DNA from 2 places in the Micromonospora sp. CNZ285 genome. Region 2 is predicted to be linked to the other one. Evidence: riboswitches for the same ligand, from Rfam matches in the RefSeq annotation. Region 2 holds a riboswitch; the other holds the start of a gene.

Region 1 (15,048 bases), 980 kb from region 2:
GCGGTGCTCGCCGTGGGCGGCACCAGCGACTGGGTGGACGGCTGGATCGCCCGCCGCCTGGGCCAGGTGAGCCGGCTCGGTGAGCTGCTCGACCCGCTCGCCGACCGCCTCTACATCCTCGCCACGCTGCTCGCCTTCACCGCCCGCGAGGTGGTGCCCTGGCAGTTCACCGGGGCGCTGCTGGCCCGGGAACTGCTGCTGCTGGTGTCCCTCGGGGTGCTGCGCCGCTACGGCTACGGCCCGCCGCCGGTGCACTACGTCGGCAAGACCGCGACGTTCCTGCTGCTCGCGGCGTTCCCGATCCTGCTGCTGGCCGACGCCGTGCCGGACGCCGGCACCGCGGCCGGCGCGATCGGCTGGGGGCTGGCCTGGTGGGGCCTGGTCCTCTACTGGGTCGCCGGCGCGATGTACGTGGTGCAGGCGAGCCGTCTCGTGCGGGCCATGCGGGCCCGGCGTACGGAGGCGCCGGCATGACCACCTCGCCGCCGCGGGACGGGCAGAACGAGCGCGACCCCTCGAACCGGGTGTACGCGCCGGACTTCCTGACCGAGCTGTTCCGCAATCCGCTGGACCCGGGGTACGGGGACGCGGCGGCGCGCCGGGCGACGGGCTCGATGTCGCGGGTGCGGGAGGTGCTCGGCCGGCCGGTGAGCCTGCTGGTGCTGGCGCTGATCGGGTTCCTGTTCGCGGTGGCGTACCGGGAGACGATGGCGGAGGAGCCGAGCCGCGCGACGGCGCGGGCGGGGCTGGTCGCGGAGATCAAGGGACGCGAGGCGGAGACGGACCGGTTGACCGAGCGCGCCGAGCAGTTGCGCGAGGATGTCAGCCGGCAGCGGGACGCGACGTTGAGCGGTTCGCAGGCGTCCCGGTTGCGCACGCTGGAGGCGGGTACCGGCCTGGCCCGGGTGCGCGGGGACGGCGTGGTGGTGCGGCTGGCCGACGCGGCGGCGGACCAGGACGGTGTGACGAACGGGGACGCGGGTCCGTCGCGGGTGCTGTATTCGGATCTGCAGAAGGTCGCCAACGCGTTGTGGGCGGCGGGTGCCGAGGCGGTGGCGGTGAACGGCCAGCGGTTGACGGCGACGTCGACGATCCGGTCGGCGGGTGAGGCGATCCTGGTGGACTACCGGCCGGTGACGGGTCCGTACGAGGTGCAGGCGATCGGGCCGCGGTCGATGCGGGACCGGTTCGACGAGAGCCGGGCGGCGGCGTTGATGCGTGAGGTGGCGCGGAAGACGGGTCTGTCGTTCGGGGTGAAGCGGGTCGGTGACCTCACCCTGCCGGCGGCGCCGCAGCCGCGGCTACGCTACGCCGAGCCTCCGGCGACCCCGGGTCCGAGCGCGAGTGCGGGTGCGCGCCCGTCGGGTTCGGGTGCCGCCGGTTCGTCGAGTCCCGGGTCGTCCGGCCCGGGTGGTTCTTCCAGCCCTTCGGGAGGTGGCCGATGATCGCGGTGCTGGCGTTGCTCGCCGGTGTGGTGCTCGGGGTGTATCTGGACCCCACGGTGCCGGCGGCGTTGCAGCCGTATCTGCCGATCGCTGTGGTGGCCGCGTTGGACGCGGTGTTCGGCGGGGTGCGGGCGAAGCTGGACCGGATCTTCGACGACAAGCAGTTCGTGGTGTCGTTCATCTCGAACGTGCTGGTGGCGGGTCTGATCGTGTACCTGGGTGACCAGTTGGGCGTGGGCGGTCAGTTGTCCACGGGTGTGGTGGTCGTGCTCGGGGTGCGCATCTTCGGAAACGTGGCGGCGATCCGCCGGCACCTGTTCCGGGCGTAGGTTTGTGGCGATGAGCGAGGAACACAGGGAGACGGGTACGGGGTGGCCGCGGCCTGGGGAGCCGGCGCGGCCGTCGGGTCCGGCGGGTGAGCCGGATCCGCGCCCGGACGCGCCCGATCCGGACGAGTTGAGCCCGTTGGCGCCGGCGGAGCCGGTGCCGGACGAGGCGGTGGAGCCCGCGGAGCGGGAGGCGGTGCCGGAGTCCGAGCCGGAGCCGGGTGCGGCGGCGGGTGCGCCGTCGGTGGCGCGGCGGTTCTCGTCGGCGGGCGCGATGATCGCGGTGTTGCTGGCGTTGCTGGGTTTCACGCTGGTGGTGCAGTTCAAGACGACGTCGACGGATCCGACGCTCGCGGCGACGCGGGAGGAGGACCTGGTGCGGATCTCGTCGGATCTGGATTCGCGGGAGCGGCGGCTGCGTCAGGAGATCGAGTTGCTGGAGGAGAGCCAGCGGCAGCTGCGGTCGGGTGAGCAGGGCCGGCAGGCGGCGCTGGAGGAGGCGACGCGGCGGGCGGACGAGCTGGGCATTCTGGCGGGGACGTTGCCGGCGGTGGGTCCGGGTCTTGAGGTGCGGTTCTCGGGGCCGGCGAAGGCGGTGTCGTCGTCGGGGATCCTGGACGCGGTGCAGGAGCTGCGGGGTGCGGGCGCGGAGGCGATGCAGATCCAGGGCGCGGACGGTACGGCGGCGCGGATCATCGCGTCGACGTATTTCGTGGACGGGCCGGACGGTGCGCTGGTGGTGGACGGGCGGCGGTTGACGGGTCCGTTCACGATCATGGTGATCGGTGATCCGGCGACGATGCGTACGGCGTTGAACATTCCCGGCGGGGTGGTCGCATCGGTGCGGGAGGGCGGCGGTAACGTGACCTCCGAGGATCGTGAGGTTGTGGAGGTTTCGCAGCTGCACGCGCCGATCAAGCTGGACCACGCCCGGCCGGTTTCGTGACCGGTCGCGGCCGCGCCGGTTTCTCCGGTGCACCGATGACGAAGGACGCAGTTGGTGATTCCTGAGGATCTGCGGTACACCGCCGAGCACGAGTGGGTGGTCGGTGGTGACGGTGGTGTCGTCCGCGTCGGTATCACGCACTTCGCGCAGGACGCCCTGGGTGACATCGTGTTCGTGCAGCTGCCGGACGCCGGTGCGGTGGTGGCGGCTGGTGAGTCGCTGGGCGAGATCGAGTCGACGAAGAGCGTGTCGGAGATCTACGCGCCGCTGAGTGGCACGGTGACGGCGCGCAACGAGGCGTTGGCCGACACCCCTGAGGTGATCAACACGGATCCGTACGGTGCGGGGTGGTTGGTGGAGATCACTCCGGACGATCCGGCGGCGGTCGAGGGTCTGCTGACCGCCGATGCGTACCGCGAGCTCACCGAGAGCTGAGTTCGTGCTGTTCCGGGCGGCGGCGAGGTTCCGCGCGTCCGGTTGCCCTGCATTTCGGCGCTGGCTAGGCTCGCCCAGTCGACCGAGAACCAATAGTTTGAGCGTTGCGGAATGCGCCTTCCCGGGCACGGGGAGCCAGCCGCCGGGTGTGGTGTTGCCCGGCGGCCAGACCCGCCATTCCCTGACGCCGACCGAACAGATCCGTGAGGTGGTCCCATGACGCGCCCAGACGACGAGTTCCCCCCGCTCGACGTCACTTCGACGCTCAATCTCGGCTCGCTCGACGAAGTGCTGGAGGGCCCGGACACCGATGTGGTGCCGAGCCGGATGTCCGGTTCGTTGCCGCCGGGTATGGCGTTGCTGGTGGTTCGCCGGGGTCCGAATGCGGGTGCCCGGTTCCTGTTGGACCACGATGTGACGACGAGTGGCCGGCACCCGGACAGTGACATCTTCCTGGACGACGTGACGGTGTCGCGGCGGCACGCGGAGTTCCACCGGGACGGTGGGACGTTCACGGTGCGGGATGTGGGCAGCCTGAACGGCACGTACGTGAATCGTGAGCGGGTCGAGGCGGCGACGTTGAGCAACGGTGACGAGGTGCAGATCGGCAAGTTCCGGGTGGTGTTCATCGCCGGTCCGCGCCCGGAGGAGGAGGCCGGCCGGGGGTGAACGAGCCTGCGGCTTCGACGCCGTCCGGGGCGGCGCGGGCGCCTGCGCTGATGAGTATCGGCGAGGTGCTGGCGCAGTTGCGGCCGGAGTTTCCGGACGTCACGATCTCGAAGTTGCGGTTTCTGGAGGCCGAGGGCCTGGTGGAGCCGCAGCGGACGCCGGCGGGTTATCGGAAGTACGGCTGGGACGATGTGGCGCGGTTGCGGTTCGTGTTGACCGCGCAGCGGGATCAGTACCTGCCGTTGCGGGTGATCCGGGAGCAGTTGGCCCAGTGGGACGGGTCTGGTCCGTCGCCGGGGCGGGGGCGGCCGAATCTGGTGGCTGTGGGTCCGGGTGGTGAGGTTCCGGGCCGGGAGCCGGTGGAGTCGTCGGAGGTGCGGCTGGACCGGGCGGGTCTGATCGCTCGTAGTGGTGTGGAGGAGTCGACGCTCGCGGAGTTGGAGCGGCTGGGTGTGCTGGTGTCGGATCCGCCGGGGTGGTACGACGCGGACGCGTTGATCATCGCGAGTGCGGTGGCGGGTCTGGCGGCGTACGGGCTGGAGCCTCGGCATCTGCGGGCGTACCGGTCGGCGGCGGATCGTGAGGTCGGGTTGTTCGCGCAGTTGGTGGCGCCGTTGGCGCGGCAGAGCGATCCGGCGGCGCGGGCTCGGGCGGCGGAGACGGCGCGGGAGCTGGTGGCGTTGTCGCAGCGGTTGCACGCGGCGTTGGTGCGGGTGGGGCTGCGGTCGACGTTGGGCCGGTGAGGTCGGTGCGAGGGGCCGGGTGCGGTGTGCGCCCGGCCCTTCGTCGTCTGTGGGCGCGGAAAGATCTGGTCCGCGGAGCGTGTCGTAGGCTTGCCGGGGTATGCCCGTCCGGCGAGGCGTGGTGCACGTAGCGCGTGGGACTCCCGTGTCCTGGTCCGTGTACCGTGCAGGGAAGGGCGCGGTGCAAGGTGACGACGACACGGAGGCGGCGGTGCGCGAGCTGAGCGTGGTCGGAGTTCGGGTGGAGTTGCCCAGCAACCAGCCGATCGTCCTGCTGCGGGAGGTCGAGGGGGACCGCTATCTGCCGATCTGGATCGGCGCGGTCGAGGCGACGGCGATCGCTTACGAGCAGCAGGGGGTCAAGCCGGCCCGGCCGTTGACGCACGATCTTCTGCGGGATGTGCTGACGGCGTTGCAGGCGCCGTTGCGGGCGGTGGAGATCACCGAGTTGAAGGAGAACGTGTTCTACGCGGATCTGCTGCTCGGTGACGGTGTGCGGGTGTCGGCGCGGCCGAGTGACTCCATCGCGTTGGCGTTGCGGGTGGGTGCTCCGATTCGTTGTGCGGAGCAGGTCCTCAGCGAGGCGGGGATCGTGATCCCGGACGAGCAGGAGGACGAGGTCGAGAAGTTCCGGGAGTTCCTGGAGCAGGTGCGTCCGGAGGACTTCGCGGGTTGAGTTTCCCGGCCGGGTGGCCGGGGTCGGCGCGGCGGTGGTTGTCACGGTGGGTGGCGGCCGGCCGCCGTGTGTGGTTGTTGCCGGGTGGTGGCGCGGCGTGTCGCGGTGTCTCCTGCGGGTGAAGTCCGGGGGGCGGCGTTAGGGTTGCCGTGTCGAGTGGTGCGCGTACGGGGAATCGACGCGGCACCGCCACGGGCGCGGGGAGGTTGGTCCGATGCACGAGCCGCGGGATCCTGGTCCGGGTGTGGAACAGCAGGCGGGTGTGGGGCCCGATCCGGCCGGTGACGGCGAGGTCGGCTACCGGGGTGTGACCGCGTGTTCGGCGGTGGGGATCAGTTACCGGCAGCTCGACTACTGGGCGCGTACGGCGCTGGTGGTGCCGAGTGTGCGTGACGCGTCGGGGTCGGGGACGTCGCGGTTGTACTCGTTCCGCGACCTGGTGGTGTTGAAGGTCGTGAAGCGGCTGCTGGATGCCGGGGTGTCGTTGCAGAACATCCGTAAGGCGATCGAGGCGTTGCGGTCGCGTGGGGTGGACGATCTGGCGGGCATCACGTTGATCTCCGACGGGACGACTGTGTACGAGTGCCGGTCGCCGGAGGAGGTGGTCGACCTGTTGCAGGGTGGCCAGGGCGTGTTCGGCATCGCGATCGGTGGCGCGTTCAAGGAGATCCAGGGTTCGTTGTCGCATCTGCCGGCGGAGCCGGTGGGTGGGCAGGAGTCGGCCGTGCCGGCGGTGGAGCCGGAGTCGGACTCGGAGTCGGTGGGTGACGAGCTGGCGGCGCGTCGGGCGCGGCGCCGGGCCGGGTGACCTGCGTCGCGTCTCGTTGACGGGATCGCGCCGCGCCCGAAAGGGTGTGGCGCGATTCGTGTTTTGGTGACGGGGTGTGGTCCTTTCCCGCAGGCCGGGGCGGGTTGACGGCGCGGGCCGGGCCGGGTGTGAGTCGCCGCAGGTCACGGCACGTGCGCGCGGGATGTCCGAAAAGGACGGTACGTCGTCCACGTTGACGTATCGTGTCCGGTGGGTTGCGGTGCGTCCACCGATTGCCGCAGCGTCGTTCACTGTCCGTGATTGACAGTTCTCGGGATCGGCACAGGGTGGTCGTGAAGTGTCCCGGCGGGCGCGCTATGGTCCGTTCCGGTCGTCGGCGTGTCGACGTCACCGTGGAACGCTGTGTGACTCCGCGCCGGACGGCGAGCCCCTGCCGCGGCGCTGCCCGCGGACCCCTGGCGGAAGGACCGAGCATGACGGTGACGAGCGAGACGACCCCGATCTCCCACTACGAGCGCATCGGCGGCGCGGCTGCGGTGAAGGCCGCGGTGGAGCTGTTCTACGACAAGGTGCTGGCCGATCCGGATCTGGCCGGCTACTTCGCCGACGTGGACATGGTGGAGCAGCGGCGGCACCTGGCGCTCATGCTGGCGGTGGTGCTCGGCGGCCCCAACGAGTACGCGGGCCGTGGGCTGGACGAGGCGCACCAGCCGCTGAACATCACCGGTGAGCACTACGCGAAGGTCGGTGAGCACCTGACCGCGACGCTGGTGGAGCTGGGTGTGCCGGCGGACGTGATCGCCGACGTGCAGGTCGTGCTCGGGCAGGTGCGGGGGCAGGTCGTGTCGGCGGGGGACGCCTGAGCGTGGACGTCGCACGGCTCAAGCAGAGCTGGTCCCTGGTCGCCGCGCACGGCGACCAGGTGCCGCTCTACTTCTATTCGACGCTGTTCCTGGCGCATCCGGAGACCCGGCAGATGTTCCCCACGAACATGGCCGGGCAGCGGGACCGTCTGGTGGCCGCGCTGGGGCATGTGGTGTCCCACGTGGACCAGGTGGACCGGCTGGTCGGGTTCCTGCGGGACCTCGGCGCGGATCACCGGAAGTTCGCGGTGCGCGCCGAGCACTACCCGGCGGTCGGTGAGGCGCTGCTGGCGACGTTGCGGCACTTCTGCGGCGACGCGTGGACCGAGGAGCTGGCCGCCGACTGGGCCGCGGCGTACGGGCTGGTCGCGCAGGTGATGACGGAGGGCGCGCAGGCCGCGGAGGCGCAGTCGCCGCCGTGGTGGGTGGCGGAGGTGCTGACGCACGAGCAGCGCACGTTCGACGTGGCGGTGCTGACGGTACGCCCGCAGTATCTGTTGCCGTTCGCGCCGGGCCAGTCGATCGGGGTGTCGCATCCGGCGGTGCGGTCGTGGCGGTACTACTCGCCGGCGAACGCGCCGCGTCCGGACGGCACGGTGGAGTTGCACGTGCGGGCCGCGCCGGGTGGTGTGGTGTCGTCGCGTCTGGTGTACGGGTGCGCGGCCGGTGACCAGATCCACCTGGCGTCGCCGGTGGGTGACCGGTTGACGTTGTGGCAGGCCGGGTCGTCGGATCTGCTGCTGCTGGCCGGTGGGACCGGCTGGGCGCCGGTGAAGGCGCTGGTGGAGCAGGTCGCGGCGGAGGGTGCGGGCCGCCGGGTGGACCTGTATGTGGGTGCCCGGTCGCGGACGGAGTTCTACGACAGCGAGGCGATCGACAAGCTGGCGGCGACGCATCCGTGGCTGCGGGTGTCGTACGTGGCCGGTGCGGATCCGGCCCGGCCGGGCGAGTCGGTGCGTATCGCCGACCGGGTGCTGGCCGACGGGGACTGGCGGTCGCGGCACGTGTACGTGTGCGGCTCGGACGAGATGGTGGGTCATTCGGTGGCGGCGTTGACCGGCGCCGGGCTGCAGCCGGGTCAGGTGCATCACGAGGGTTACGGCAAGCACTGGTACGGCCCGGCGTGGCGGACGATGACGAGGGCTGACGAGTCGGAGGTGAACCGGTGAGCGCGGGTCCGATCAGCAGTTACGACGCGCAGCAGGTGTCCGGTCCGGTGCAGGTGCGGTTGACCTCGGACCGGGTGCGGCGGTGGGAGTTCGGGTCGGCGGCGTTCACCCGCCGCGGCTACGACCAGACCGATGTGGACCGGTTCCGGTTGCAGGTGGCCGACGAGCTGGATCTGCTGGCGGCGCAGGTGGCGAACCTGCGGGCGGAGAACGAGCGGCTCAACGACCATCTGGAGCTGCACCGGCACGGGGTGATCCCGAGCACGGAGGCGGCGGTGGCGCCGGCGGCGAAGGAGGTCAACCTGTTGTCGGCGGCGCAGCGGGAGGCCGAGCAGATCATCGCGCAGGCCCACGACTACGCGCGCCGGGTCGCCGAGTACGCCCGTACCCAGTACGAGAGTTACATGCGGGCGGCGGCGGAGGAGGCGAAGCGGGAGGCCGAGCGGGCGGTGACGGAGTACCGCAGCGCGGCCGGGAGCGGCTTCGACGACTCGGTGGCGACGCGGGAGGCGTTGCGGATCTTCGGCGAGATGATGATCTCGCACATGCAGGCGGCGGCCCGGCACCTCGACGACGGCAGTGAGCAGTTGTCGCGCACGATGGAGCGCATCGCCCGGGAGTTGCCGCAGGGCGGCGGGGCCGCGCCGCAGCCGGCGTTGTCGCGGCACCAGCGTTGAGCGGTGTCCCGGCCCGCGCGTGATCGCGGGCCGGGACGCGCCGCCGGGTGTCAGGCGGCGACGGCGGCGACCGCGTCGGCGATGGGGGTGTCCCCGCCGACGAGTTCCAGGGTGTGCCCGGCGGTGGCCGGGGCGTACAGCAGGGCGAGCAGCACCCGGGCCACGTCGGCGCGGCTGATCGCGCCGGGTTCGACGTGCCGGGCCAGGGTGATCCGGCCGCCGGGTTCGTCGTCGGTGAGGCGGCCGGGCCGCAGCACCGTCACGTCGAGGTCCCGCGCGGTGACGTCGTCCTCGGCGGCCTTCTTGGCCCGCAGGTACGCCGCCCACACGTCGTCGGTGCCCTCGGCCGGCGCGGCGTCCACGCCCATGGAGGAGACCAGCAGGTAGCGGCGTACGCCGGCGCGGGTGGCGGCGTCGGCGAGCAGCACGGCGGCGCCGCGGTCGACGGTGTCCTTGCGGCTGGCGCCGCTGCCGGGTCCGGCGCCGGCGGCGAACACGACAGCGTCTGCGCCGGCCAGGTGGGCGGCGAGGGTGTCGGCGTCGGTGTGTTCCAGGTCGCACATGACCGGTTCGGCGCCGGCGGCGCGCAGCGCGGCGGCGTGGTCGGGGTTGCGGATCAGCCCGAGCGCGGTGTCTCCGCGTCCGGCCAGTTCCCGCTCCAGCAGTTTGGCGATCTTTCCGTGCCCTCCGGCGATGACGACGCGCATGGGCTCAACCTAGCCCGGACCCGGCGGCCCCGCCGGGCGACCGGGTGAGCGGGTGGGAGGTGCGGGGCCGGCGAGGGACGATGGACGGGTGAGTGAGGCGTTCGAGGAACTGGCGCGGCTGGTGGCCGGCGGGGACGTGGTGGTGCTCAGCGGCGCGGGCCTGTCCACCGAGTCGGGCATCCCGGACTACCGGGGGCCCAGCGGCGTGGCGCGGCGGCACACCCCGATGACGTACCAGGAGTTCACCCGCGACCCGCTGGCCCGGCGGCGGTACTGGGCGCGCAGCCACCTGGGCTGGCAGACCATCGCCCGGGCGGCGCCCAACGACGGGCACCGGGCGGTGGCGCGGCTGCAGGACGCCGGGCTGCTCGGCGGGATCATCACGCAGAACGTCGACGGGCTGCACACCGCCGCCGGCGCCACCGGCGTGATCGAACTGCACGGCCGCCTCGACGAGGTGACGTGCCTGGACTGCGGCAACGCCACCGGCCGCGACGAGCTGCACCGGCGCCTGTCCGAGGCGAACCCGGGCTTCGACGCCCGGGTGGCGCGCGTCAACCCCGACGGGGACGTGGACCTGCCCGACGAGGCGGTGACCGGGTTCCGCACCGTCGACTGCGCGCTCTGCGGCACCGGCACGCTGAAACCGGACGTGGTGTTCTTCGGCGAGACGGTCCCCGCGCCCCGGGTGGCAGACTGTTTCGCGCTCGTCGAGCGGGCCCGGGCGCTGCTGGTGCTCGGGTCGTCGTTGACTGTCATGTCGGGCCGGCGGTTCGTGCTGCGGGCGGCCCGCCACGGCATCCCGGTGGCGATCGTCAACCAGGGCGTCACCCGCGGCGACGGGTACGCGGCGCTGCGCCTCGACGCCCCGCTGGGCGCCACCCTGTGCGCGCTGGCCGACCGGGTGGCGGCGGCTCCGGCGCCGGTGTGATCAACCCCCGGGACATGAGCCGGAAACACGCCCGCTGGTAGCGTGGGAGGTGCCGGTACCACCCACGTGGGAGAGACCGTCGACCCGACGGCGCCGAAGGGGCAGATTCTCCCCGGAACCTCTCAGGCAAAAGGACCACGTGGGCAGGCGCTGTGGAGCGCGTCAGCGCGACTCAGGGGGAGGCCGACCCGTCGACCTCGCCCCACCCAAGGAGCGCAGCGCATGACCGCAGAGCAGTTCGCCGACCGGCACATCGGCCCCGGGCGCGACGACGAACGCCGGATGCTGGACACCGTCGGTTACGGCTCCGTCGACGAGCTGATGGACGCCGCGATCCCCGAGGTGATCCGCTGGCACGGCACCCTCGACCTGCCCGCCCCGGCCAGCGAGCGGGAGGCCATCGCCGAGCTGCGCGCCCTCGCGTCGCGCAACACCGTCGCCGTGTCCATGATCGGCCTGGGCTACCACGGCACGCACACCCCGGCGGTGATCCGCCGCAACGTGCTGGAGAACCCCGCCTGGTACACCGCGTACACGCCGTACCAGCCGGAGATCAGCCAGGGCCGGCTGGAGGCGCTGCTGAACTTCCAAAGCATGGTGTCCGGCCTCACTGCGCTACCAGTCGCGAACGCCTCCATGCTCGACGAGGGCACCGCCGCGGCCGAGGCGATGACGCTCGCCCGCCGCGCGTCCAAGAGCAAGAGCCCGGTGTACGTGGTCGACGCCGACGCGCTGCCGCAGACCGTCGCGGTGATCGCCAGTCGCGCCGAGCCGCTCGGCATCGAGGTGCGCGTGGTCGACGTCGAGCGCGACGAGCTGCCGGCGGAGTTCTTCGGCCTGCACCTGCAGTACCCGGGCGCGTCCGGCGCGGTCCGGGACCACCGCGCCCTGGTCGAGGCGGCGCACGGGGTGGGCGCGCTGGTGACGGTCGCGGCGGATCTGCTGGCGTTGACGCTGCTGCGCCCGCCGGGTGAGATCGGCGCCGACATCGCCGCGGGCACCACCCAGCGGTTCGGCGTACCGATGGGCTTCGGTGGGCCGCACGCCGGTTACCTGGCGGTGCGTTCGGGCCTGGAGCGGATGCTGCCCGGCCGCCTGGTCGGGGTGTCCCGCGACGCCGACGGCAACCCGGCGTACCGGCTGGCGTTGCAGACCCGTGAGCAGCACATCCGCCGGGAGAAGGCGACCAGCAACATCTGCACCGCCCAGGTGCTCCTCGCGGTGATGGCCGGCATGTACGCCGTCTACCACGGCCCGGACGGGCTGCGCGCCATCGCCCGGCGTACCCACGAGGCGGCGGCGCGGCTCGCGGCCGGGCTGCGCGCCGGGGGCGTGCGGGTCGCGGACGTCGCGTTCTTCGACACCGTCACCGCGACCGTGCCGGGCCGCGCCGCCGAGGTGGTGGCCGCCGCCGCCGAGCGCAACGTGAACCTGCGGCTGGTCGACGCCGACCGGGTCGGCGTGTCCTGCGACGAGACCACCACGGCCGCGCACCTTCAGGCGGTGTGGGCGGCGTTCGGCGTCGACGGGTTCGACGGCGACGTCGACGCGGCCCTGCCGGCCGGGCTGGCCCGCACGTCGGACTTCCTCACCCACCCGGTGTTCCACAGCCACCACTCGGAGACGGCGATGCTGCGCTACCTGCGCCGCCTGGCCGACTTCGACTACGCGCTGGACCGCGGCATGATCCCGCTGGGGTCGTGCACGATGAAGCTCAACGCCACCACCGAGATGGAGCCGATCACCTGGCCGGAGTTCGCGCACCTGCACCCGTTCGCGCCGGACGCGCAGACCGCCGGGTACCGGGAGCTGATCGGCCAGCTGGAGGGCTGGCTGGCCGAGGTGACCGGCTACGACGCGGTCAGCGTGCAGCCCAACGCCGGGTCGCAGGGTGAGCTGGCCGGGCTGCTGGCGATCCGCGGCTACCACCGGGAGCGCGGCGAGGGCCACCGTGACGTGTGCCTGATCCCGTCGTCGGCGCACGGCACCAACGCCGCGTCGGCGGTGATGGCCGGCATGCGGGTGGTGGTGGTCGGCTGCGACGCCGACGGCAACGTCGACCTGGTCGACCTCGACGCGAAGATCGACAAGCACCGGGACGCGCTCGCCGCGATCATGGTGACGTACCCGTCGACGCACGGCGTCTACGAGACCGGCATCGCCCAGTTGTGTGCGAAGGTCCACGACGCCGGCGGGCAGGTGTACGTCGACGGCGCGAACCTCAACGCGCTGGTCGGGTTCGCCAAGCCGGGCCGGTTCGGGGCGGACGTGTCGCACCTGAACCTGCACAAGACGTTCTGCATCCCGCACGGCGGCGGCGGCCCGGGTGTGGGGCCGGTGGCGGTGCGGTCGCATCTGGCGCCGTTCCTGCCCGGTGACCCCCTCGGTGCGCGCGCCGACGGGCGGCCGGCGATCTCGGCGGCGAACCACGGGTCGGCGGGGATCCTGCCGATCCCGTGGGCGTACCTGCGGATGATGGGCGCCGACGGGCTGGCCCGCGCCACCGGCGTGGCGGTGCTGGCGGCGAACTACGTGGCGGCGCGGCTGCGCAACCACTTCCCGGTGCTGTACGCCGGCAACAAGGGCCTGGTCGCGCACGAGTGCATCCTGGACCTGCGTCCGCTGACCAAGGCGACCGGTGTGAGCGTCGACGACGTGGCGAAGCGGCTGATCGACTACGGCTTCCACGCGCCGACGATGTCGTTCCCGGTGGCCGGGACGCTGATGGTGGAGCCGACCGAGAGCGAGGACCTGGCCGAGCTGGACCGCTTCTGCGACGCGATGATCGCGATCCGGGCGGAGATCGACAGGGTCGGCTCGGGGGAGTGGCCGGCGGGGGACAACCCGCTGTCCAACGCGCCGCACACCGCGGCGATGGTGTCGGCCGACGAGTGGTCGCACCCGTACCCGCGGTCGGTGGGCGCCTACCCGGCGGGTGTGGACCGGGCGGGCCGGTACTGGCCTCCGGTGCGGCGCGTCGACGGCGCGTACGGCGACCGGAACCTGGTCTGCTCGTGTCCTGCGCCGGAGGCGTTCGAGGACTGAGCGGCTGACGCCGGGGCGGTGTGCTTTCGCCGCCCCGGCCGGTGCGCCGGACGGTCATGACCGGCACGTACGCTCACTGACGCTGCGTGATCGCTCAGGCGACGAGGGCGTGGCGGGCCGGACCCCGGTGCGGGGCGATGGTGCGCCCGTCGGGGAGCAGCTCACCGGTGTCCTCGAAGACGATGACACCGTTGCAGAGCAGGCTCCAGCCCTGCTCAGGGAAGCAGGCGAGGACGCGGGCGGCCTCTCGGTCGGTCGCGTCGGCGGAGGGGCAGGTGGGCTGGTGCTGACACATCGGGTTCTCCGGACTGTGGGGGCACTGTGTCATGGTTCACATGACCAGTGACGCACAGTACCAAGCGAAACTGCGCGGTATCGAGCAAGGATGCGTCTTGTTCACCCAGAATGGGCTGAACGGATGACCCGTAACGGCCCGGACGTCGTGGAAGCGCTCCCACAGGTGGAGGTCGATGCACCCGGCGCCCCGCCCGGATGCCGCCGCCGGCTCGTCGAGACCGCCCGGCTGCACTGGCGAATCGGCGACGGCGGCGACCCCGCCGACCTGGCACAACGCTTCCTCGCCGCACACGGCATCGACCGCGCCGACCTGTCCCGGCCCGGCCACCACGACCCCGGCGCCGGCGTGTGCGGCGCCGCGCTGTACCTGTCCGCCGCCGCCGGCGCGTACGCCATCGGCGTGTCGCCCGGCGCGCCCAGCCCCGCGCCGGCGCTGCCCGACCTGGTGGTGGTCGTCTACCACCACACCGACCGCCCGGCGCCGCCCCGGCCACCGGCGCCGGCACCGTGGCGGCTCGGAGACTGGCGGGACAGCTGGACCCCTGCCGCGCACGCCGACGCCGTCGGCGCGGTCCGCGCCGCCATCGCCCGCGGCGACGTCTACCAGGTCAACATCGTCGGCCACGCCGCCGCCGGCTACACCGGCGACCCGCGCCCCGCGCTGGCCCGCCTCGCCGCGCTACCAGGCGCCCGCTACGGCGGCACCCTGCACGGCCCCGGCTGGACGCTCGGCTGCGCCTCCCCGGAGACCCTCGTCGCCGTCGAACACGGCCGGCTGGTCACCCGCCCCATCAAGGGCACCCGCCCTGCCACCCCCGCCGGGCGCCGCGACCTGCTCGCCTCGGCCAAGGAACGCGCCGAACACGTCATGATCGTCGACCTGGAACGCAACGACCTCGCCCGCGTCGCCCGCACCGGCTCGGTGCGCGTCGACGAGCTCTTCGCCGTACGCCGCTGGTGTGACCTGTGGCAGGCGGAGTCGACGGTGTCGGCGGCGCCCGCCGACGGCCTCGGCCTGGCCGACCTGCTGCGCGCCGTCTGCCCCGGCGGGTCGGTCACCGGCGCGCCCAAACACGCCGCCCTGGCGCAGATCGGCGCGCTGGAGCCGGTCGGGCGCGGCGCGAGCATGGGCGCGCTCGGCTGGGTCGGCCCCGACCGCCTCGACCTGGGCCTGACCATCCGCACCGCCGCCGCCGACGGGAACCTGCTGCACCTGTGGGCCGGGGGAGGCATCACCTGGGACAGCGACCCGGCAGCCGAGGTCGCCGAGGCCGCCGCCAAGGCCGCCCCGATCCGCGCCCTGCTCGCCGGCTGACGGGCCGGCACCCGGCGGCCCGGCCTTCTCGCGGC
Region 2 (15,048 bases):
ACATTGTCGCTCTCCCGGGCAGCGCTGATAACGAGGACATCGCAGTCATGCCCGGCGGTGTGCAGCCTGGCGACCACGTCGAGGCCGAACATGTCCGGAAGGTACAAGTCGAGCAGCACCAGGTCTGGGCGCAACTGCTCCACCGCGGCGATTGCCTCTTCCCCGGTGCTCGCGGTTGCCACGACCCGGAAGTCTTCGAGCCGTTCGACGAAACCGCGATGGATCCGGGCCACCCTGAAGTCATCATCAACGATCAGCACGTCGATCACGGCCCTGCCTCCAGCGGGGCTACCGACATTCGCGCGGTGAACATCGCGCCCTCCTCGGTGTTCGTCACTGCGACCTCACCACCGCGGCGGTGACAGACCATGCGGGTGAGCGCGAGGCCGATACCCCGTTCACCGCCCTCTGCCGCTTTCGTCGTGAAACCGTGGGCGAACACTTCCTGCGCCAGTCGGGGAGCGATCCCCGGCCCCGAGTCGCGGACGACGATTTCGATCGATGCGGAATCCTGACGCAACTCGACTTCTACCCACTGGTTTCCGGCGCCCGGCCTGCCGTTGATGTCCGGGCAGGCGCCCGAGTCCGCGGGGGAGACATTCCGGCCTCCTGCGACGGCTTCGACGGCGTTGTCCACGAGGTTGCCCAACACCGTACCCACATCGGCTGATACCGCCATGTCCAGCCGGCCCAACCTGGTCCGCTCAGAGATCCGCAGTTCCACGCGGCGCTCGGCGGCGACCGCCGATTTGGCCGTGAGCAGAGCTGCCACCGCAGTGTCGTGGATCCGGCTCGTCACCGCGAGGTCCAGGGAGGCGCGATGCCGGCTGAGCGCCTCGACATACCGGACCACCTCCTCGTGCTCACCGATCTGGATCAGCCCGGAGATGGTGTGCAGCTGATTCGCGAACTCGTGTGTCTGTGCGCGCAGCGACTCAGTGGTACTGCGAAAGGAACCGATCTCCTGCTCCAGGCGGGCCAGCTCGGTCCGGTCCCGCAGTGTGGTGACCGAGCCGAGCCGCCGGCCGTCCTTGTTCACCCTCATCCGGCTCATCACGAGCACCCGGCCGCCCCGCACCACGACCTGGTCCCGCGTCTCCCGCGCGCTGCCCGCCCCCGTGAGTACGTCGCGTAGCCGGCCCTCGATCCGTAGCTCCGACAGGCTGCGGCCGAGGCAATGTTCGGGCAGGTCGAGCAATCGGCGGCCGACAGAGTTGACCAGCGTGACCCGGTGTTGCGGATCGAGCGCGATGACCCCTTCGGCTAGGCCGTGCAGCAGCGCTTCCCGGTGCTCTGCCAGACCGGCGATCTCCCGCGGTTCGAGGCCGAGGGTCTGCCGCTTGATGCGCCGGGCCAGCAGCCATGATCCGAGCACTCCGAGGGCGCTGGCTATGCCGAGGTAGGTGAAGAGGTAGGACGAAGCGCCGACCAGCCGTTGCCACCAGGACGGAAGTGCCTCGCCGACCATCACCACGCCCAGATGCCGCCCGAGGTTCTCCTTCTTGCGGTCGCCCAGGACCGGCACCTGCGCCACCAGCTCGCGTGCCCTGCCCACCGCCAGCTCACCGAACCAGCTCCGACCGCCGGCGACCCTCGGATCACCGAGCACCATGAGGCTGCCCACCAGCGTCGGGTTGGTGGAGGTGACTATCCGTCCGCTGTCATCGGCGACGCTGACGGTGGTCACGTTCGCCTGAACCGGCAGGTTCTGCACCAGGGACGCGATCGTCTCCCCGGGCGCCGGCCGGTCGAGGCGGTCCCGTAGCAGCGGGTTCCCGGCGAGTTGTTCGCCGAGGGCAGCGACACGGCGGCCTTCGACCCGGTTGAAGGTGGCCGCCGACTGCGCCAGCGACACGGCCGCCACCGCTGCGAGCACCACGACGATGATCGCGAGTTGGAGAGCGAGCAACTGCCCGGCGAGCGTACGACGCCGAGGCATGACCGCGACCACAAAGACCTCAACTTCCGCTGGTGACACAAGGCAGACGGGGAGCCTGCGCCGGGGTCATCATCTTGCCGCCGGTCTGAATCGAAACGGAAGAGAAACATGATGGCAACCAGAAGAAATGCGCTACTCGTGGGCGTCTCCGCAACCATGGCGGTCGCCCTGGTGGGCTGCGGCGCCACGGCAGAAGAGGGCGAGGCGGGCGCCGGCGGCGACGGCAAGCCGATCACCGGTCTACGCATCATGGTGCCGAACAGCCCCGGTGGCGGATACGACACCACGGCCCGCACGGCGGCGAAGGTGATGGAGGATGCCAAGATCGCCGCTGGCGTGCAGGTGTTCAACCTGCCCGGAGCAGGCGGCACGGTCGGACTGCAGCGCATCGTGAACGAGAAGGGCAACGGCAAGCTCGCGATGCAGATGGGGCTGGGAGTGGTCGGAGCCTCGTACACCTCGAAGTCGTCGGCCACTTTGACTGATACCACCCCGCTGGCCAAAATGATCGAGGAAGCAGGCGCGGTCGTCGTGCCGAAGAACTCGCCGTACCGGACGATCAACGACTTGGTCACGGCCTGGAAGGCCAACCCGAAGGGCCTCGCTGTCGGCGGCGGCTCGTCCCCCGGAGGCCCCGACCACCTGCTGCCGATGCAACTGGCCAAGACCATCGGCATTGACCCGCGACAGGTCAACTACATCTCGTACGACGGCGGGGGCGAGCTGCTGCCAGCCCTGCTCGGAGGCAAGGTGGCCTTCGGCGCAAGTGGGTTCGGGGAGTTCCTCGATCAGGTCGAGGCCGGGCAGCTCCGGGTTCTCGCGGTGACCAGCGAAGCGCCGGTCGACGCGCTACGGGAAGTACCGACGCTGAAGTCCGCAGGTATCGACCTCGTCTTCACCAACTGGCGGGGCATCGTCGCACCGCCCGGCATCAGCGACGCCGACAAGAAGCTGTGGATCGATGCGTTGACCAGGATGCACGACTCCGCCGAGTGGAAGACCGAACTCACCAAGCGGGGCTGGACCGACGCGTTCGTCACGGGCGATCAGTTCGCCGCCTTCCTCACCCAGCAGGACAGGTCGGTGGCTGACCTGCTCAAGCAACTCGGCCTGGCATGACCGGCCGGCCGAGCCGATCGGATCGGGACGGCGGTTCGCCGTCCCGGTTCCCGGCGTTGTCTGACATCCCGATCCAGCGCGCGCCTGAGCCGTCGGACGCGGCACGAGCGGACGACGCGCCGCGTTCCGCAGCGGATGCGTCGAAGCCGGACCGCGCACAGTACGTCGTCTGCGTCTTCCTGGCGCTGGTCGGGATCATGGTCGTCGTCGACGCGACCCAGATCGGTCAGGCGGTGAGCAGCACCGACCCGCTCGGCCCACGACCGGTGCCGATCCTGCTCGGCACGCTGCTCATGGCCGTCGCGGTGGTCTACGCCGTCGATGTGGCTCGTGGCGGCGTCGGCGAGCCGGAGGCCGGCGAGGACGTCGACCTGGCCACTCCTGTCGACTGGCGCACCGTCCTGCTTCTCCTCGCGGCGTTCCTGACCAACGCAGTGTTGATCGAGCCGCTCGGCTGGGTGATCAGTGGCTCGTTGCTCTTCTGGGGCACGGCGTTCGCGCTCGGCAGCCGCAGCCACGTCCGGAACCTGCTGATCGCCGTGGGGCTCTCGCTCATCACGTTCTACACATTCGCCATCGGGCTCGGCGTCAACCTGCCCGCCGGCGTGCTGCGAGGAATCCTGTAGATGCAGAACCTCCATTCGCTTCTCGACGGGTTCGCCCACGTGGCGACGCCGATGAACCTGCTCATCGCGCTTCTCGGTGTCACCATCGGCACCGCGGTCGGTGTACTACCGGGCATCGGCCCCGCGATGACAGTGGCGCTGCTGCTGCCTGTGACGTACGGCATGGAGCCCACCCAGGCCTTCATCATGTTCGCCGGCATCTTCTATGGCGGAATGTACGGCGGATCGACCACGTCGATCCTGCTCAACACTCCCGGTGAGTCCTCGTCGGTGGTGACCGCGATCGAGGGCAACAAGATGGCCAAGGCCGGCCGGGCAGCGCAGGCGCTGGCCACCGCCGCGATCGGGTCGTTCGTCGCCGGAACCATCGCCACCCTGCTGCTGGTGGTCATCACCCCGCCGGTGGTCCGGTTCGCGGTCAGCCTCGGCGCGCCGGACTACTTCGCCCTGATGCTGCTGTCGTTCGTCGCCGTCACCTCGGTGCTGGGCGCCTCCCGGGTACGCGGTTTCGCCTCGTTGCTGATCGGCCTGGTCATCGGAGTGGTGGGGATCGACAGGGTGACCGGTCAACAACGGCTCACCTTCGGCGTGCCGCAGCTCGCAGACGGCATCGACGTGGTTGTGGTGGCTGTCGGGATCTTCGCCGTGGGCGAAGCGCTCTGGATCGCCGCGCACCTCCGACGCCGTCCGGCCGAGGTGATCCCGGTCGGCCGGCCATGGATGGGCCGCGACGACTGGCGCCGGTCTTGGAAGCCCTGGCTGCGCGGCACCGCTTACGGATTCCCGTTCGGGGCGCTACCCGCGGGCGGCGCTGAGATACCCACGTTCCTGTCGTATGCCACCGAGAAGAAGTTGTCCAAGCACCGGGACGAGTTCGGCCGGGGAGCGATCGAAGGCGTCGCCGGCCCCGAGGCGGCCAACAACGCGTCCGCCGCCGGCACGCTGGTACCGATGCTCGCCATCGGCCTGCCCACCAACGCCACCGCCGCGGTGATGCTGGCCGCCTTCGAGCAGTACGGCATCCAACCCGGCCCGCTGCTCTTCGAGCGGGAGTCGGGTCTGGTCTGGACGCTCATCGCCAGCCTCTTCGTCGGGAACCTGCTGTTGCTGGTGCTGAATCTCCCGCTCGCGCCCGCCTGGGCGCGGCTGCTCCGGATTCCTCGACCGTATCTCTACGCCGGCATCCTCTTCTTCGCGTCTATGGGCGCGTACGCCGTCAACGCACAGCCGTTCGACCTTTTCCTGCTGCTCGTACTCGGCCTGCTCGGCTTCGGCCTGCGCCGGTTCGGGCTGCCGATCCTGCCGCTGATCGTCGGGGTGATCCTGGCTCCGCGCGCCGAACTGCAGGGCCGCCGGGCGTTGCAGCTGTCCGGTGGAGAGTGGCACGGGCTGCTGGGTGGCTGGGTGTCGGGTTTGATCTACACCACCGTGCTGGTGGTGCTCTTCTGGCCGTTGGTCCGGCGGTTCGTCCTCCGCCGGCGTGCAAGGATGGTGACAGGGTGACCGTTCTGGTGGGATACGTTCCATCCCCGATGGGAATGGCAGCCCTGCAGGCCGCGATCGGACAAGCGCGATTCCGCGACGAGCCGGTGCTCGTGGTGAACACCTCGCGGGGAGATGCCTACGTTGATCCCTGCTTCGCTCAGCAGCCCGACCTGGACGCGGTGACCCGCGAGCTGACCGCGTCCGGGGTACCGTTCGCGATCAGGCAGCTCATGCAGGGTCGGGACGCCGCCGAGGAGATAGCCGATCTCGCCGAGGCGCAGGACGTGTCGTTGGTAGTCATCGGAATCCGGCATCGAAGCCCGATCGGCAAGCTGATCCTGGGCTCGACCGCACAGGAGATCCTGCTCCGGGTCTCCTGCCCGGTCCTCGCGGTGAAGGCCGCGACGCCACGACGGATATCTCGGGCAGCGGGGCCGTCCCGCCGGCCTCTCCCCAGTGAGCCGTAGCCGCCGGGTCACCACCCCGAGCCCAATGACGGTTCATGAATGCTCGCGAAGCTTCCGCCCGCCATTGCCACCGAGACTGCGACGCTTTCTTGACGACATGCCCTCGCGCGAGGACGGGGGAGTAGCGACTACCCGGCCTGAACCCGGATGGATAGGGTGCACGCATGGATCTGGAAATCCGGCATCTGAGAGTCGTTTGCGCGATCGCCGATACCGGAAGCATCTCGAAAGCAGCATCCAGACTGGGGATCTCGCAGCCCTCCGTCACGACCCTGCTTCAGCGTGTCGAACGGATGGTCGGTCATCAGATATTCCAGCGCGGGCGCGGTGGCGCTCGATCCACCACCTTCGGAGAGCAGTTCCTCCAACGAGCCCGCCTATTGGTCGCCGAAATGGACGCGTTGAGGGGAAATATCGCCGGCCCGGCGGGCACGATCCGATTTGGATCGGTGCACATGCAGTGCGTCTCGTCTCTGTTCCATTGTCTGGAGACGAGCTTCCCGGATATCTCCTTCTCCATGTGCGTCGAGCCGTCCAGCCTGAGGCTCGCCCAGCGACTGGTGCACGGCGACCTCGATGTGGCGGTGCTGGCGATTGCGGAGTCCCATCAGATTCCACTCCCGCAGGAACTAGGTGAGCGGGTGCTCGCGTCGGCAATCCCGGTGTACGTCGCTGTCTCCAGCGCCCACCGGGCGGCGGGTCTTCGGGAGATCCCCCTGGAAGGGCTCAAAGAAGAGGCATGGATCAGGCCGCCCGGCGGAGAGGACGGTTCCCTGTCCGCCTTCTGGCAGGCGGCCCGCAAGGCAGGCTTCACCCCGCGAATCCAGTTCGACGTGCCCAGCGGCGGCGGGCGGCAGCTCGTCGGCTCCGGACGCGCCGTTCAGCTGGTGGAGCCGACCTCCCATGGCGGTCCGGGAGTCGCAGTCGTTCCCCTCGCCGGGGAACCGCTGCGCATGCACCTCACGCTCTGGTGGCATCGCCGTCGCATGAGTGCCGAACAGGCCGACCGCCTCTTCGAGGTTATCCTCGGCACCTACTCGACGTTCGCGATGGAGAGCCCCGTTTTCCAGCCGCGCTGGTCGAGGCACCCATCAGCTTGTCTGACGGCGCCTCGCGACGACGAACAGCACTCTCATCGACCAGCAAGCACGCCCCGGTGCGTGGAGGGATCGACGACCGCTATCCCGCCGAGGCGGCGGTCCGCTTGAGCCGATCGTGTGCGTCGTCGTAGGCGGTAGCAGGATGGGGGAGCACGTTGCCGAGGGCCGACCGCCCTGCCTGCGAGACGAGCTGATGAGCGTCCAGCATCTCCAGCCCCGCCAAGGATCCGACCCAGCTCACCAGATCCTGGTGAGCTATTCGATAGGCGTCATCGAGAGGACGGGCGCAGCCGATCGACATGAGATCGAGGTCGGTCTCCAACCGTGGCCAACTAATTTGCCATCCCTTGATCACCTCAATGGCGACAGTGGTGACGGTAGCGATCGCCACACCGGCCGGACAGGCCTGGCCGTGCCCCTGGCGAGCGTAGCCGTCACCGAGCGCAAGCATCGCCCCGTGAACGTTGACACCCAGGTACAGGGTCGCGCCCCGCACGCGCCTCGGGGATGTCGAGCTTCCCGCCGTAGAAATCAGGCACCATGGTGGACCGAGCCTCGAGTCTCCCGGGAGACACGCCTATGGTGCCGATAGTCGGCTCCAGCGGCAGGTCCACCGCATGGTCCGTTCTCGTCGGCTGGAACCGGACCGTCCAGCCCGACGATCTATCTCGTAGAACCAGACCCGCGCCTCGACCGGTGCGCCAAGCGCGAGCGCTCGCACACCGGATCCGAGCGCGCCGATGTGTGGAGGCGTGGACGACACCCCCCAGTCTCGCGCGGGAACGATCGAGACGATGTGGATGGCGAGTGTGTCACCGGGCTCGGCCTCCTCGATCAGGAAGGGTCCGGAGACCGGATTCAGATGCGGCGTCTCCAACATCCAGGACGACAGGTCGGACACACTGCGAAGCCGGCCACCGAAGCAGTCCTCGGTGTACACCTCCAGCACGTCACCGGAGCGCAGATGCGCGACTGGTATCCGACCCCCGAACGTGTAAGCGAGTTGTCGCTCGGCGGGCCGATGACCGGTCTTCCCCATGACATCACACTCGTCCCTCGTCATGCTGCTTCGTCTGGTAACGGCCCGCCGGACCACGTCCCTTGCCGCAACGCATCGCGGTCCTCCATGAAGTGCGCCGCGGCGCGGCCCAGAAACGATCGGCGATCAACGCGCCGCATCGCTCCCGGATGTCTGCGTGATCTGCTCCCGCGCCGGAACCGGTCGCAACGAGACTCCCCGCCCCCGAGCGGTGTGCAGGTATTTCGTGCCTGTCGAGCGCTCGCCCAGCTTGCGCCGCAGACGGGACAGCAGGACGTCGAGGGACGCCGCCGACGGCAGGCCCTCCGCGCGGATCCTCGTCCGTAGCTGCGACCGTGGCACCACCCGGCCGGGGTGCTCCGCAAGATAGGCGAGAAGCTCGAACTCGGTACGCGTCAGCGCCACGGGTCGTCCGTCCACTGAGACGCTGCGACCTGCCACATCGATGCGAAGAGCGCCGACCTCGGACGGCGCCGGAGGCGGTGCCGGCGGAACCCGGCGCAGCAGAGCGCGGACGGAGGCGTCAACCACCGCGGGTGGACACGGCTTCGGCAGGAATCCGTCTGCGCCGGCGCGCAGCATGCGGACGACGTCATCGTCGATACTCCTGATGCTGTGTGCCAGAACCGGGCGGCGGGACGCGACACACAGCAGGCGCATCAGCAGCAGCCCGTCCACCGCCGGCACGACCGGGTCTACGATCACGACATCCGGCCTCCGGTGGGTGTGGCAGGTCAGGTCGGACAGCGTCCGCCCGCTCTCATGGAGGGCGATCTCGGTGACCAGATGACCGAAGCGCGTCAACTGATCGCCGAGTAGCCGCCGATAGCGGTGGTCTTCGTCGATGAGCAAGATGGTCGCCATGGTTGCCGTCCGGTGTCTGAATCGTGGACACCTGGACGATCGCACGACCGGACCGCCCGCTTTCATGTCATCTGTCCATCACGTCGCCTGATCGATCCGACGACCCTCGACGCATCGCTCACAGGTTCCGGTTAGGCCCAGGCGGGCCACCCTGACCACCCGCTGTGGACTCGTTGTGGCCGCCGGAGCCGCCTGGCTAGCGTCCACCCCCCAAGCATCCATCGAAGTGCGTCAGCGCCTTTGCTGGATCACACCCTCGCCCACGAGGAGAGAGCATGTCTGGACACCCATTGCGGCGAAGACTAGGTCAGCTGTTCGGCGCGCTCACCGCGCTGACGCTCGCCTGCGGCATCATCGCGCCGCCGGCCGCCGCGAACACGGCGCGGCCCGTGCCACCCGGGCAGCAGGCCAGAAAGACCGATGCGGCACCGCCGGCAGCGGGCGATGCGACTGTTCGGGGCAAGGGCCGGGTAGACCATGTGAGCGAGCAGGCGCTCCCCGTACACAAGCGCCCGCCGCAGCCGGCCGCGAAGGACGCCGCCCGCGTCGACTACGACCGCCCCGCAACCGCGAAGCGACGCGCTCGGCCGTCGGACGCCGGGTCTCGCGCTGCCGCTGCCGCCTGCAGCCCCGCAGACTTCACCGGCCGAACGGGATCGGCGCTGGTCAGCCAGATCAAGGGATCCACTGTCGACTGCATCAACAGCCTGTTCAGCCTCTCCGGCAGCGATGCCTACAACGCCTTCCGCGAGGCGCAGATGGCAAGCGTCGCGTACGCCGTGCGGGACGGCTCGCCCGGCTACCCGGGTAACCCCTCCACCGGCATGCCCCAGCTCGTTCTCTACCTGCGGGCCGGCTACTACGTGCAGTGGTACGACACGAGCGTCGGAACGTACGGGCCGGCACTGCAGACCGCGATCCGCTCAGCGCTCGACGCCTTCTTCGCGAACGCACGCGCCTGGGACGTGACCGACGCCAACGGTGAAACCCTGGCGGAGGCGGTGACGCTCATCGACAGCGCACAGGAGAACGCCCGATACCTGTTCGTGGTGAACCGGCTCCTGACCGGCTTCAACTCGTCGTACACCTCGTCCTGGTACATGCTCAACGCGGTCAACAACGTCTACACGGTGCTGTTCCGAGGCCACCAGGTGCCCGCGTTCGTCTCCGCCGTGCAGGGCGACCGCACCGTGCTCGACAACCTGTACAACTTCGCCAACACCCACGCCGGTCTCCTCGGCACCGACAACGGCTACCTCACGTCGAACGCGGGCCGGGAACTCGGACGATTCCTGCAGCACGCCCCGCTCAAGCCCATCGCGCGGCCGATGGCGTCGGCGCTTCTCTCGCGAAGCAACATGACCGGCCCGACCGCGCCGCTCTGGGTCGGCGTCGCCGAGATGACCCAGGCATACGACGTCGCCAACTGCTCCTACTACACCACCTGCAACCTCTCCGCCCAGCTGACCAGCTCTGTCCTGACGATCAACTACACATGCAGCCCATCGATCAAGATCGTCGCGCAGGACATGACCTCGGCTGAACTGAGCCAGTCCTGCACCAGCATGAAGGGCCAGGACGCCTACTTCCACAGCCTGGTCGGGGACAGCGGGCCGGTGGCAGGCGATGTCAACACCGACATCGAGGTTGTCGTCTTCAACTCGAGCACCGACTACCAGACCTACGCGGGCGCTATCTACGGCATCGATACGAACAACGGTGGTATGTACCTGGAGGGCAACCCGTCGGACCCCAGCAACCAGGCAAGGTTCATCGCCTACGAAGCCGAGTGGGTCCGGCCGGCCTTCCAGATCTGGAACCTCAACCACGAGTACACCCACTACCTCGATGGCCGGTTCAACATGTACGGCGACTTCAGCGCCAACATCACCACACCTACCATCTGGTGGATCGAAGGCTTCGCCGAGTACGTCTCCTACTCCTACCGGAACGTCACCTACACCAGCGCCCAGAACCAGGCGGGCAACCACACCTATGCGCTGCGCACGCTGTTCGACACCACCTACAACAACGACCAGACGCGCATCTACAACTGGGGCTACCTGGCCGTGCGGTACATGATGCAGTCCCATCGGCCGGACATGACGACAGTGCTCGGATACTACCGATCGGGGGCATTCAACGCCGCCCGCACGTACCTCACCAGCACCATCGGCTCGCGCTACGACGCCGACTTCGACGCCTGGCTGACGCGCTGCGCGGCAGGGGATTGCGGCGGGGGCACCACGCCGCCCCCGACCAACCAGCCGCCGTCCGCCTCGTTCACCGTGGCGACCAGTGGGCTCACCGCCACCTTCACCGACCGGTCCACGGACGCCGACGGCAGCATCGCCTCACGGCAGTGGGCCTTCGGGGACGGGAGCACCTCGTCGACCGTCAACCCCAGCAAGACCTACGCTGCGGCCGGCACCTACACCGTCTCGCTGACGGTCACCGACAACCAGGGAGCGACCGCGAGATCGTCCCAGACCATCTCGGTCACGACGGGCGGCGGCACCACCATGCCGGAATGCGGCGGCACTGACACGCGTACCCTCGACCGCAACTGCCAGCGCAGCGGACGCTCCGCGACCGCGGGCAACTACGACTACCTGTACATCTACCTGCCCGCCGGCGTCAGCACCCTCACCATTGCCGCGGCCGGCGGCACAGGCAACTGCGATCTCTACTACAGTCCGTCGAGCTGGGCCACCACCAGCAACGCCACCCGCTCCTCCGCCGGGGCCGGCAACACCGAGTCGCTGGCCATCCCCAGCCCGGCCGCCGGGTACCACTACATCAGCCTCTACGGGAAGACCGCCTGCTCCGGCGCCACGGTGAGCACGCGCTACTGAACCCCATGTGATGGGTATGAGCGCGCCGCCCGGCGGGAGTCGCCGGGCGGCGCGCCCGCCTGGCCTGTGGCCACCGCGCCGCCTGCGGTCGCGTGCATAATCTCGGTCATGGGCATCGATGTGCGCCACCTGCGGGCGATCAGTGCCATCGCCGAGGCCGGAAGCGTGACCGGCGCCGCCGCCCGCCTGGGTCTGTCGCAGCCCGCGCTGACGGCCCAGGTGCATCGGATCGAGAAGACGGTCGGTGGGCCGCTGTTCGTCCGAAGCCGTACCGGTATGCAACCGACCGAACTCGGCAAGCAGGTGCTCCAGCGCGCCCGCGTCGTGCTGGCCGAGGTCGACGCGCTCGTCGAGGACTTCGGCGACCGGCACCCCAATCCGGGCCTGCTCCGACTCGGCACCGTCCACATCGCCTGCGCGGGCAGTATCGTACGTCATGTCGCGGAAGCGTTCCCGGATCCGGAGATCGCGCTGCAGATCGAGCCGTCCTCGCGCCTGTTGGTGGAGGCACTCACCCGGGGCCAGTTGGATGCCGCGTTGCTGGGCATCCTTGAGGGCTTCGAGATGCCGATCGGTCCCACGCTCACCAGCCGGCCACTGATCCCCCGTTACCCGATCTTCGTCGCCATGTCCGCCTCCCACCCGCAGTCCCACCACGAGCAGGTGCGGCTGGCCGACCTGAGAAACGAATCGTGGGTGTGCCCGCCGGGGCCGGACGACGGCTCACTTGCCTCGCTGCGACGGGCCTGCCGCGCTGCAGGTTTCGAGCCGAAGATCCGGTACGAAGCGCCGAGTGGCGCCGCGCACCCACTGGTGGCCGCCGGAGACGGTGTCCGGCTGGTCGACCCGACCTGGGCCCCGGCCGCCGGGACTCGGGTGCTGCCGCTGCGCGGGGAGCCGCAGTTGCTGGCCAGGCTGATGGTCGTCTGGCGGCGCGATGCGCTGACCTCTGCACAGAGCAGCACCCTGTTCCAGGCCATCACCCGGGCCTACCTGGATCACGTCAACGACAACGCTGCCTTCGCCCGATGGTGGCGGGCCAATCCCCACGCCCATCCCGCAGCGTCGTAGCGATCCGACGGCGATATATAGGCATCAGCTATGGGCAGGATGATGTTGACGCGGTATGTGCCGTCATCTAACCTGCGAATGGCCCACAACTACATAGACACCATTCGAACCTGCACGGGAGAGACTCCGTTCATTCGGAGCGCCGAAGGAGCAAACTCCCAAGAAACTCTCAGGCCCCATTACCGTGCAGGCGAGGTGACTCTGGAAAGCAGACGACCGTCGTCTCACCCACGGTGCAAGCCGCTGACGCAGCGGTGAAGCTCTCAGGTCAATGACAGAGCGGGAGGCAACCGACCGTTCGACGCCGCGTGCGTCGGGACGAGGAGCGCCCCCGTGCACCAGGATCCTGCGGCTCTGCTCCGCTCACCTCTGCATGCATCGCACATAGGACACGGAGCTCGGTTCACCGACTTCAGCGGCTGGCGGATGCCCCTTCGCTACGGAAGTGAGCTCGCTGAGCACCGCGCCGTACGCGAACAGGCCGGCCTCTTCGATCTCAGCCACATGGGTCAGCTCGAGGTGTCGGGGCCGGAGGCCCCGGCAGCACTGGACTACGCTCTGGTCGGGCACCTGTCCGCCGTACCGATCGGCGGCGCGCGCTACACCATGCTCTGCGACGCCGCCGGCGGGGTGCTGGACGACCTCGTTGCCTATCGCCTCGCATCGCACCGGTACCTGCTGGTCGTCAACGCCATCAACACACGCGTCGTACATGAGGCCATCAGGACCCGTTGTGCGGACTACGCGGCCTGGGCCGCCGACCGCACGAACGAGCGGGCGATCATCGCGGTGCAGGGGCCGCGCGCCGCCCCCATCGTGGAAGCCCTGACCGGTACGGGACTCACCCGGCTCCGCTACTACACCGTAGCGCTACTGGACATCGACGGTCGGCCAGCCGTCGTGGCTCGTGCCGGCTACACCGGCGAAGACGGCTTCGAACTGCTCGTACACGCCGAAGACGCGGTCCGCACGTGGGAAGCAGCGCTTGTGGCCGGTCGGCGTCACGGCTTGACGCCCACGGGGCTGGCGTGCCGCGACACCCTCCGCATCGAGGCTGGGATGCCGTTGTACGGCGCAGAGATCGGCCGTGACGTCACCCCGTTCGATGCCGGGCTGGGGCGGGTGGTGTCCTTCGTCAAACCAGGCGACTTCGTCGGACGAGCCGCGCTGGCCGAGGCCCACAAGAGCGGCGTCACCCGTCGGCTCGTCGGCCTCGTCGCGTCCGGGCAGAGAATTCCCCGAGCGGGCCAGCAGGTGGTGACGCTGACCGACGACGGCCATGGTGCTGATCCGGTCGGCCTCATCACAAGCGGCGCCCCGTCACCCACATTCAAACGACCGATCGCGATGGCCGGCATCCGTGCCGGCACCGGCGACAGCATCCGGCTGGCCGTGCAGATCCGGGGGACCACCGAGCCCGTCGAGATCGTCCCTCTTCCGTTCTACCGTCGTCCGCGGTGATCGCGGCCATTCCTTGCGAGGGTTCAGCGTCATGAACGTACCGGAACACCTGAAGTACAGCCTCAACCACGAGTGGGTCAACGACTCGGTTCAGCCGGCCGAAGTAGGCATCACCGCTTTCGCCGCCGAAGCGCTCGGTGATGTCATCTATGTGCAACTGCCCGAGCCGGGGAGCCACCTGACTGCCGGTGACGTGTGTGGAGAGGTCGAGTCCACGAAGTCGGTCGCGGAGCTGTACCTCCCGGTCAGCGGAGAGGTCGTCGCCGTCAACGAGGCGGTCATCGCCGATCCGGGCCTGATCGGCGTCGATCCGTACGGCAAAGGCTGGCTTCTGCGGGTCCGGTTGGCGCAGGTGCCTTCCCTGATGTCGCCGGACGAGTACCGCGCCTTCTCCAACGAGTCGCGGTAGGCCCCGATGGCAGCCTTCGACGATGATCTGGCCGACCTCGACCCCGTCGTCGCCGAGGCGATCGGCCGGGAGCTACGCCGCCAACACGAGACCTTGGGCATGATCGCCTCCGAGAATCTCGCGCCCCGAGCCGTGCTTCAGGCGCAGGGATCGGCCCTCACCAACAAGTACGCGGAGGGCTACCCGGGGCGGCGCTACTACAGCGGATGCGAGCATGTCGACGACATCGAGTGCCTGGCGATCGACCGGGCCAAGCGGCTGTTCGGTGCCACGTACGCGAACGTGCAGCCGCATTCCGGATCGCAGGCGAACGCCGCCGTGATGGCTGCTCTGCTCCAGCCGGGTGACACCATCCTCGGGCTCGACCTCGCTCACGGCGGTCATCTGACCCATGGCATGCGCATCAACTACTCGGGGCGGCTGTACCGGGCCGTGAGCTATCGCGTAGGCGCCGAAAACCACCTGATCGACATGGACGAGGTCGAAGAGCTGGCGCGCGAGCATCGGCCGAAGCTGCTCATCGCCGGCTGGTCGGCCTACCCTCGGACGCTCGATTTCGCCCGGTTCCGGCGGATCGCCGATCAGGTGGATGCATACCTGCTCGTGGACATGG

Evidence for each region. A riboswitch is a leader RNA that binds a small molecule or an ion and turns the genes downstream of it on or off. The one in region 2 is predicted to bind glycine.
Region 1: another riboswitch for glycine. It lies ahead of gcvP (aminomethyl-transferring glycine dehydrogenase); the one in region 2 lies ahead of gcvT (glycine cleavage system aminomethyltransferase GcvT).

Annotation. Positions count from the first base shown of each region.
Region 1 covers NZ_SPQD01000001.1:1,735,576-1,750,623, reverse strand. The annotation lists gene clsA (CDP-alcohol phosphatidyltransferase family protein) at 1-474, shown strand, start outside; gene CLT75_RS08025 (DUF881 domain-containing protein) at 471-1,445, shown strand; gene CLT75_RS08020 (small basic family protein) at 1,442-1,774, shown strand; gene CLT75_RS08015 (DUF881 domain-containing protein) at 1,785-2,717, shown strand; gene gcvH (glycine cleavage system protein GcvH) at 2,772-3,152, shown strand; gene odhI (oxoglutarate dehydrogenase inhibitor Odhl) at 3,369-3,821, shown strand; gene ftsR (transcriptional regulator FtsR) at 3,872-4,564, shown strand; gene CLT75_RS07995 (bifunctional nuclease family protein) at 4,776-5,240, shown strand; gene CLT75_RS07990 (MerR family transcriptional regulator) at 5,455-6,048, shown strand; gene CLT75_RS07985 (group I truncated hemoglobin) at 6,483-6,872, shown strand; gene CLT75_RS07980 (globin domain-containing protein) at 6,875-8,041, shown strand; gene CLT75_RS07975 (DivIVA domain-containing protein) at 8,038-8,718, shown strand; gene CLT75_RS07970 (SDR family oxidoreductase) at 8,769-9,425, opposite strand; gene CLT75_RS07965 (NAD-dependent protein deacetylase) at 9,514-10,356, shown strand; glycine riboswitch at 10,414-10,504, shown strand; gene gcvP (aminomethyl-transferring glycine dehydrogenase) at 10,579-13,401, shown strand; gene CLT75_RS07955 (DUF5999 family protein) at 13,496-13,696, opposite strand; gene CLT75_RS07950 (chorismate-binding protein) at 13,820-15,013, shown strand.
Region 2 covers NZ_SPQD01000001.1:2,719,602-2,734,649, reverse strand. The annotation lists gene CLT75_RS12270 (response regulator) at 1-269, opposite strand, end outside; gene CLT75_RS12265 (sensor histidine kinase) at 266-1,909, opposite strand; gene CLT75_RS12260 (Bug family tripartite tricarboxylate transporter substrate binding protein) at 2,078-3,058, shown strand; gene CLT75_RS12255 (tripartite tricarboxylate transporter TctB family protein) at 3,115-3,684, shown strand; gene CLT75_RS12250 (tripartite tricarboxylate transporter permease) at 3,685-5,187, shown strand; gene CLT75_RS12245 (universal stress protein) at 5,184-5,636, shown strand; gene CLT75_RS12240 (LysR family transcriptional regulator) at 5,801-6,844, shown strand; partial or broken gene CLT75_RS12235 (acetamidase/formamidase family protein) at 6,816-7,775, opposite strand; gene CLT75_RS12230 (response regulator transcription factor) at 7,902-8,639, opposite strand; gene CLT75_RS12225 (collagenase) at 9,029-11,494, shown strand; gene CLT75_RS12220 (LysR family transcriptional regulator) at 11,603-12,565, shown strand; glycine riboswitch at 12,671-12,760, shown strand; gene gcvT (glycine cleavage system aminomethyltransferase GcvT) at 12,899-14,026, shown strand; gene gcvH (glycine cleavage system protein GcvH) at 14,058-14,435, shown strand; gene glyA (serine hydroxymethyltransferase) at 14,442-15,048, shown strand, end outside.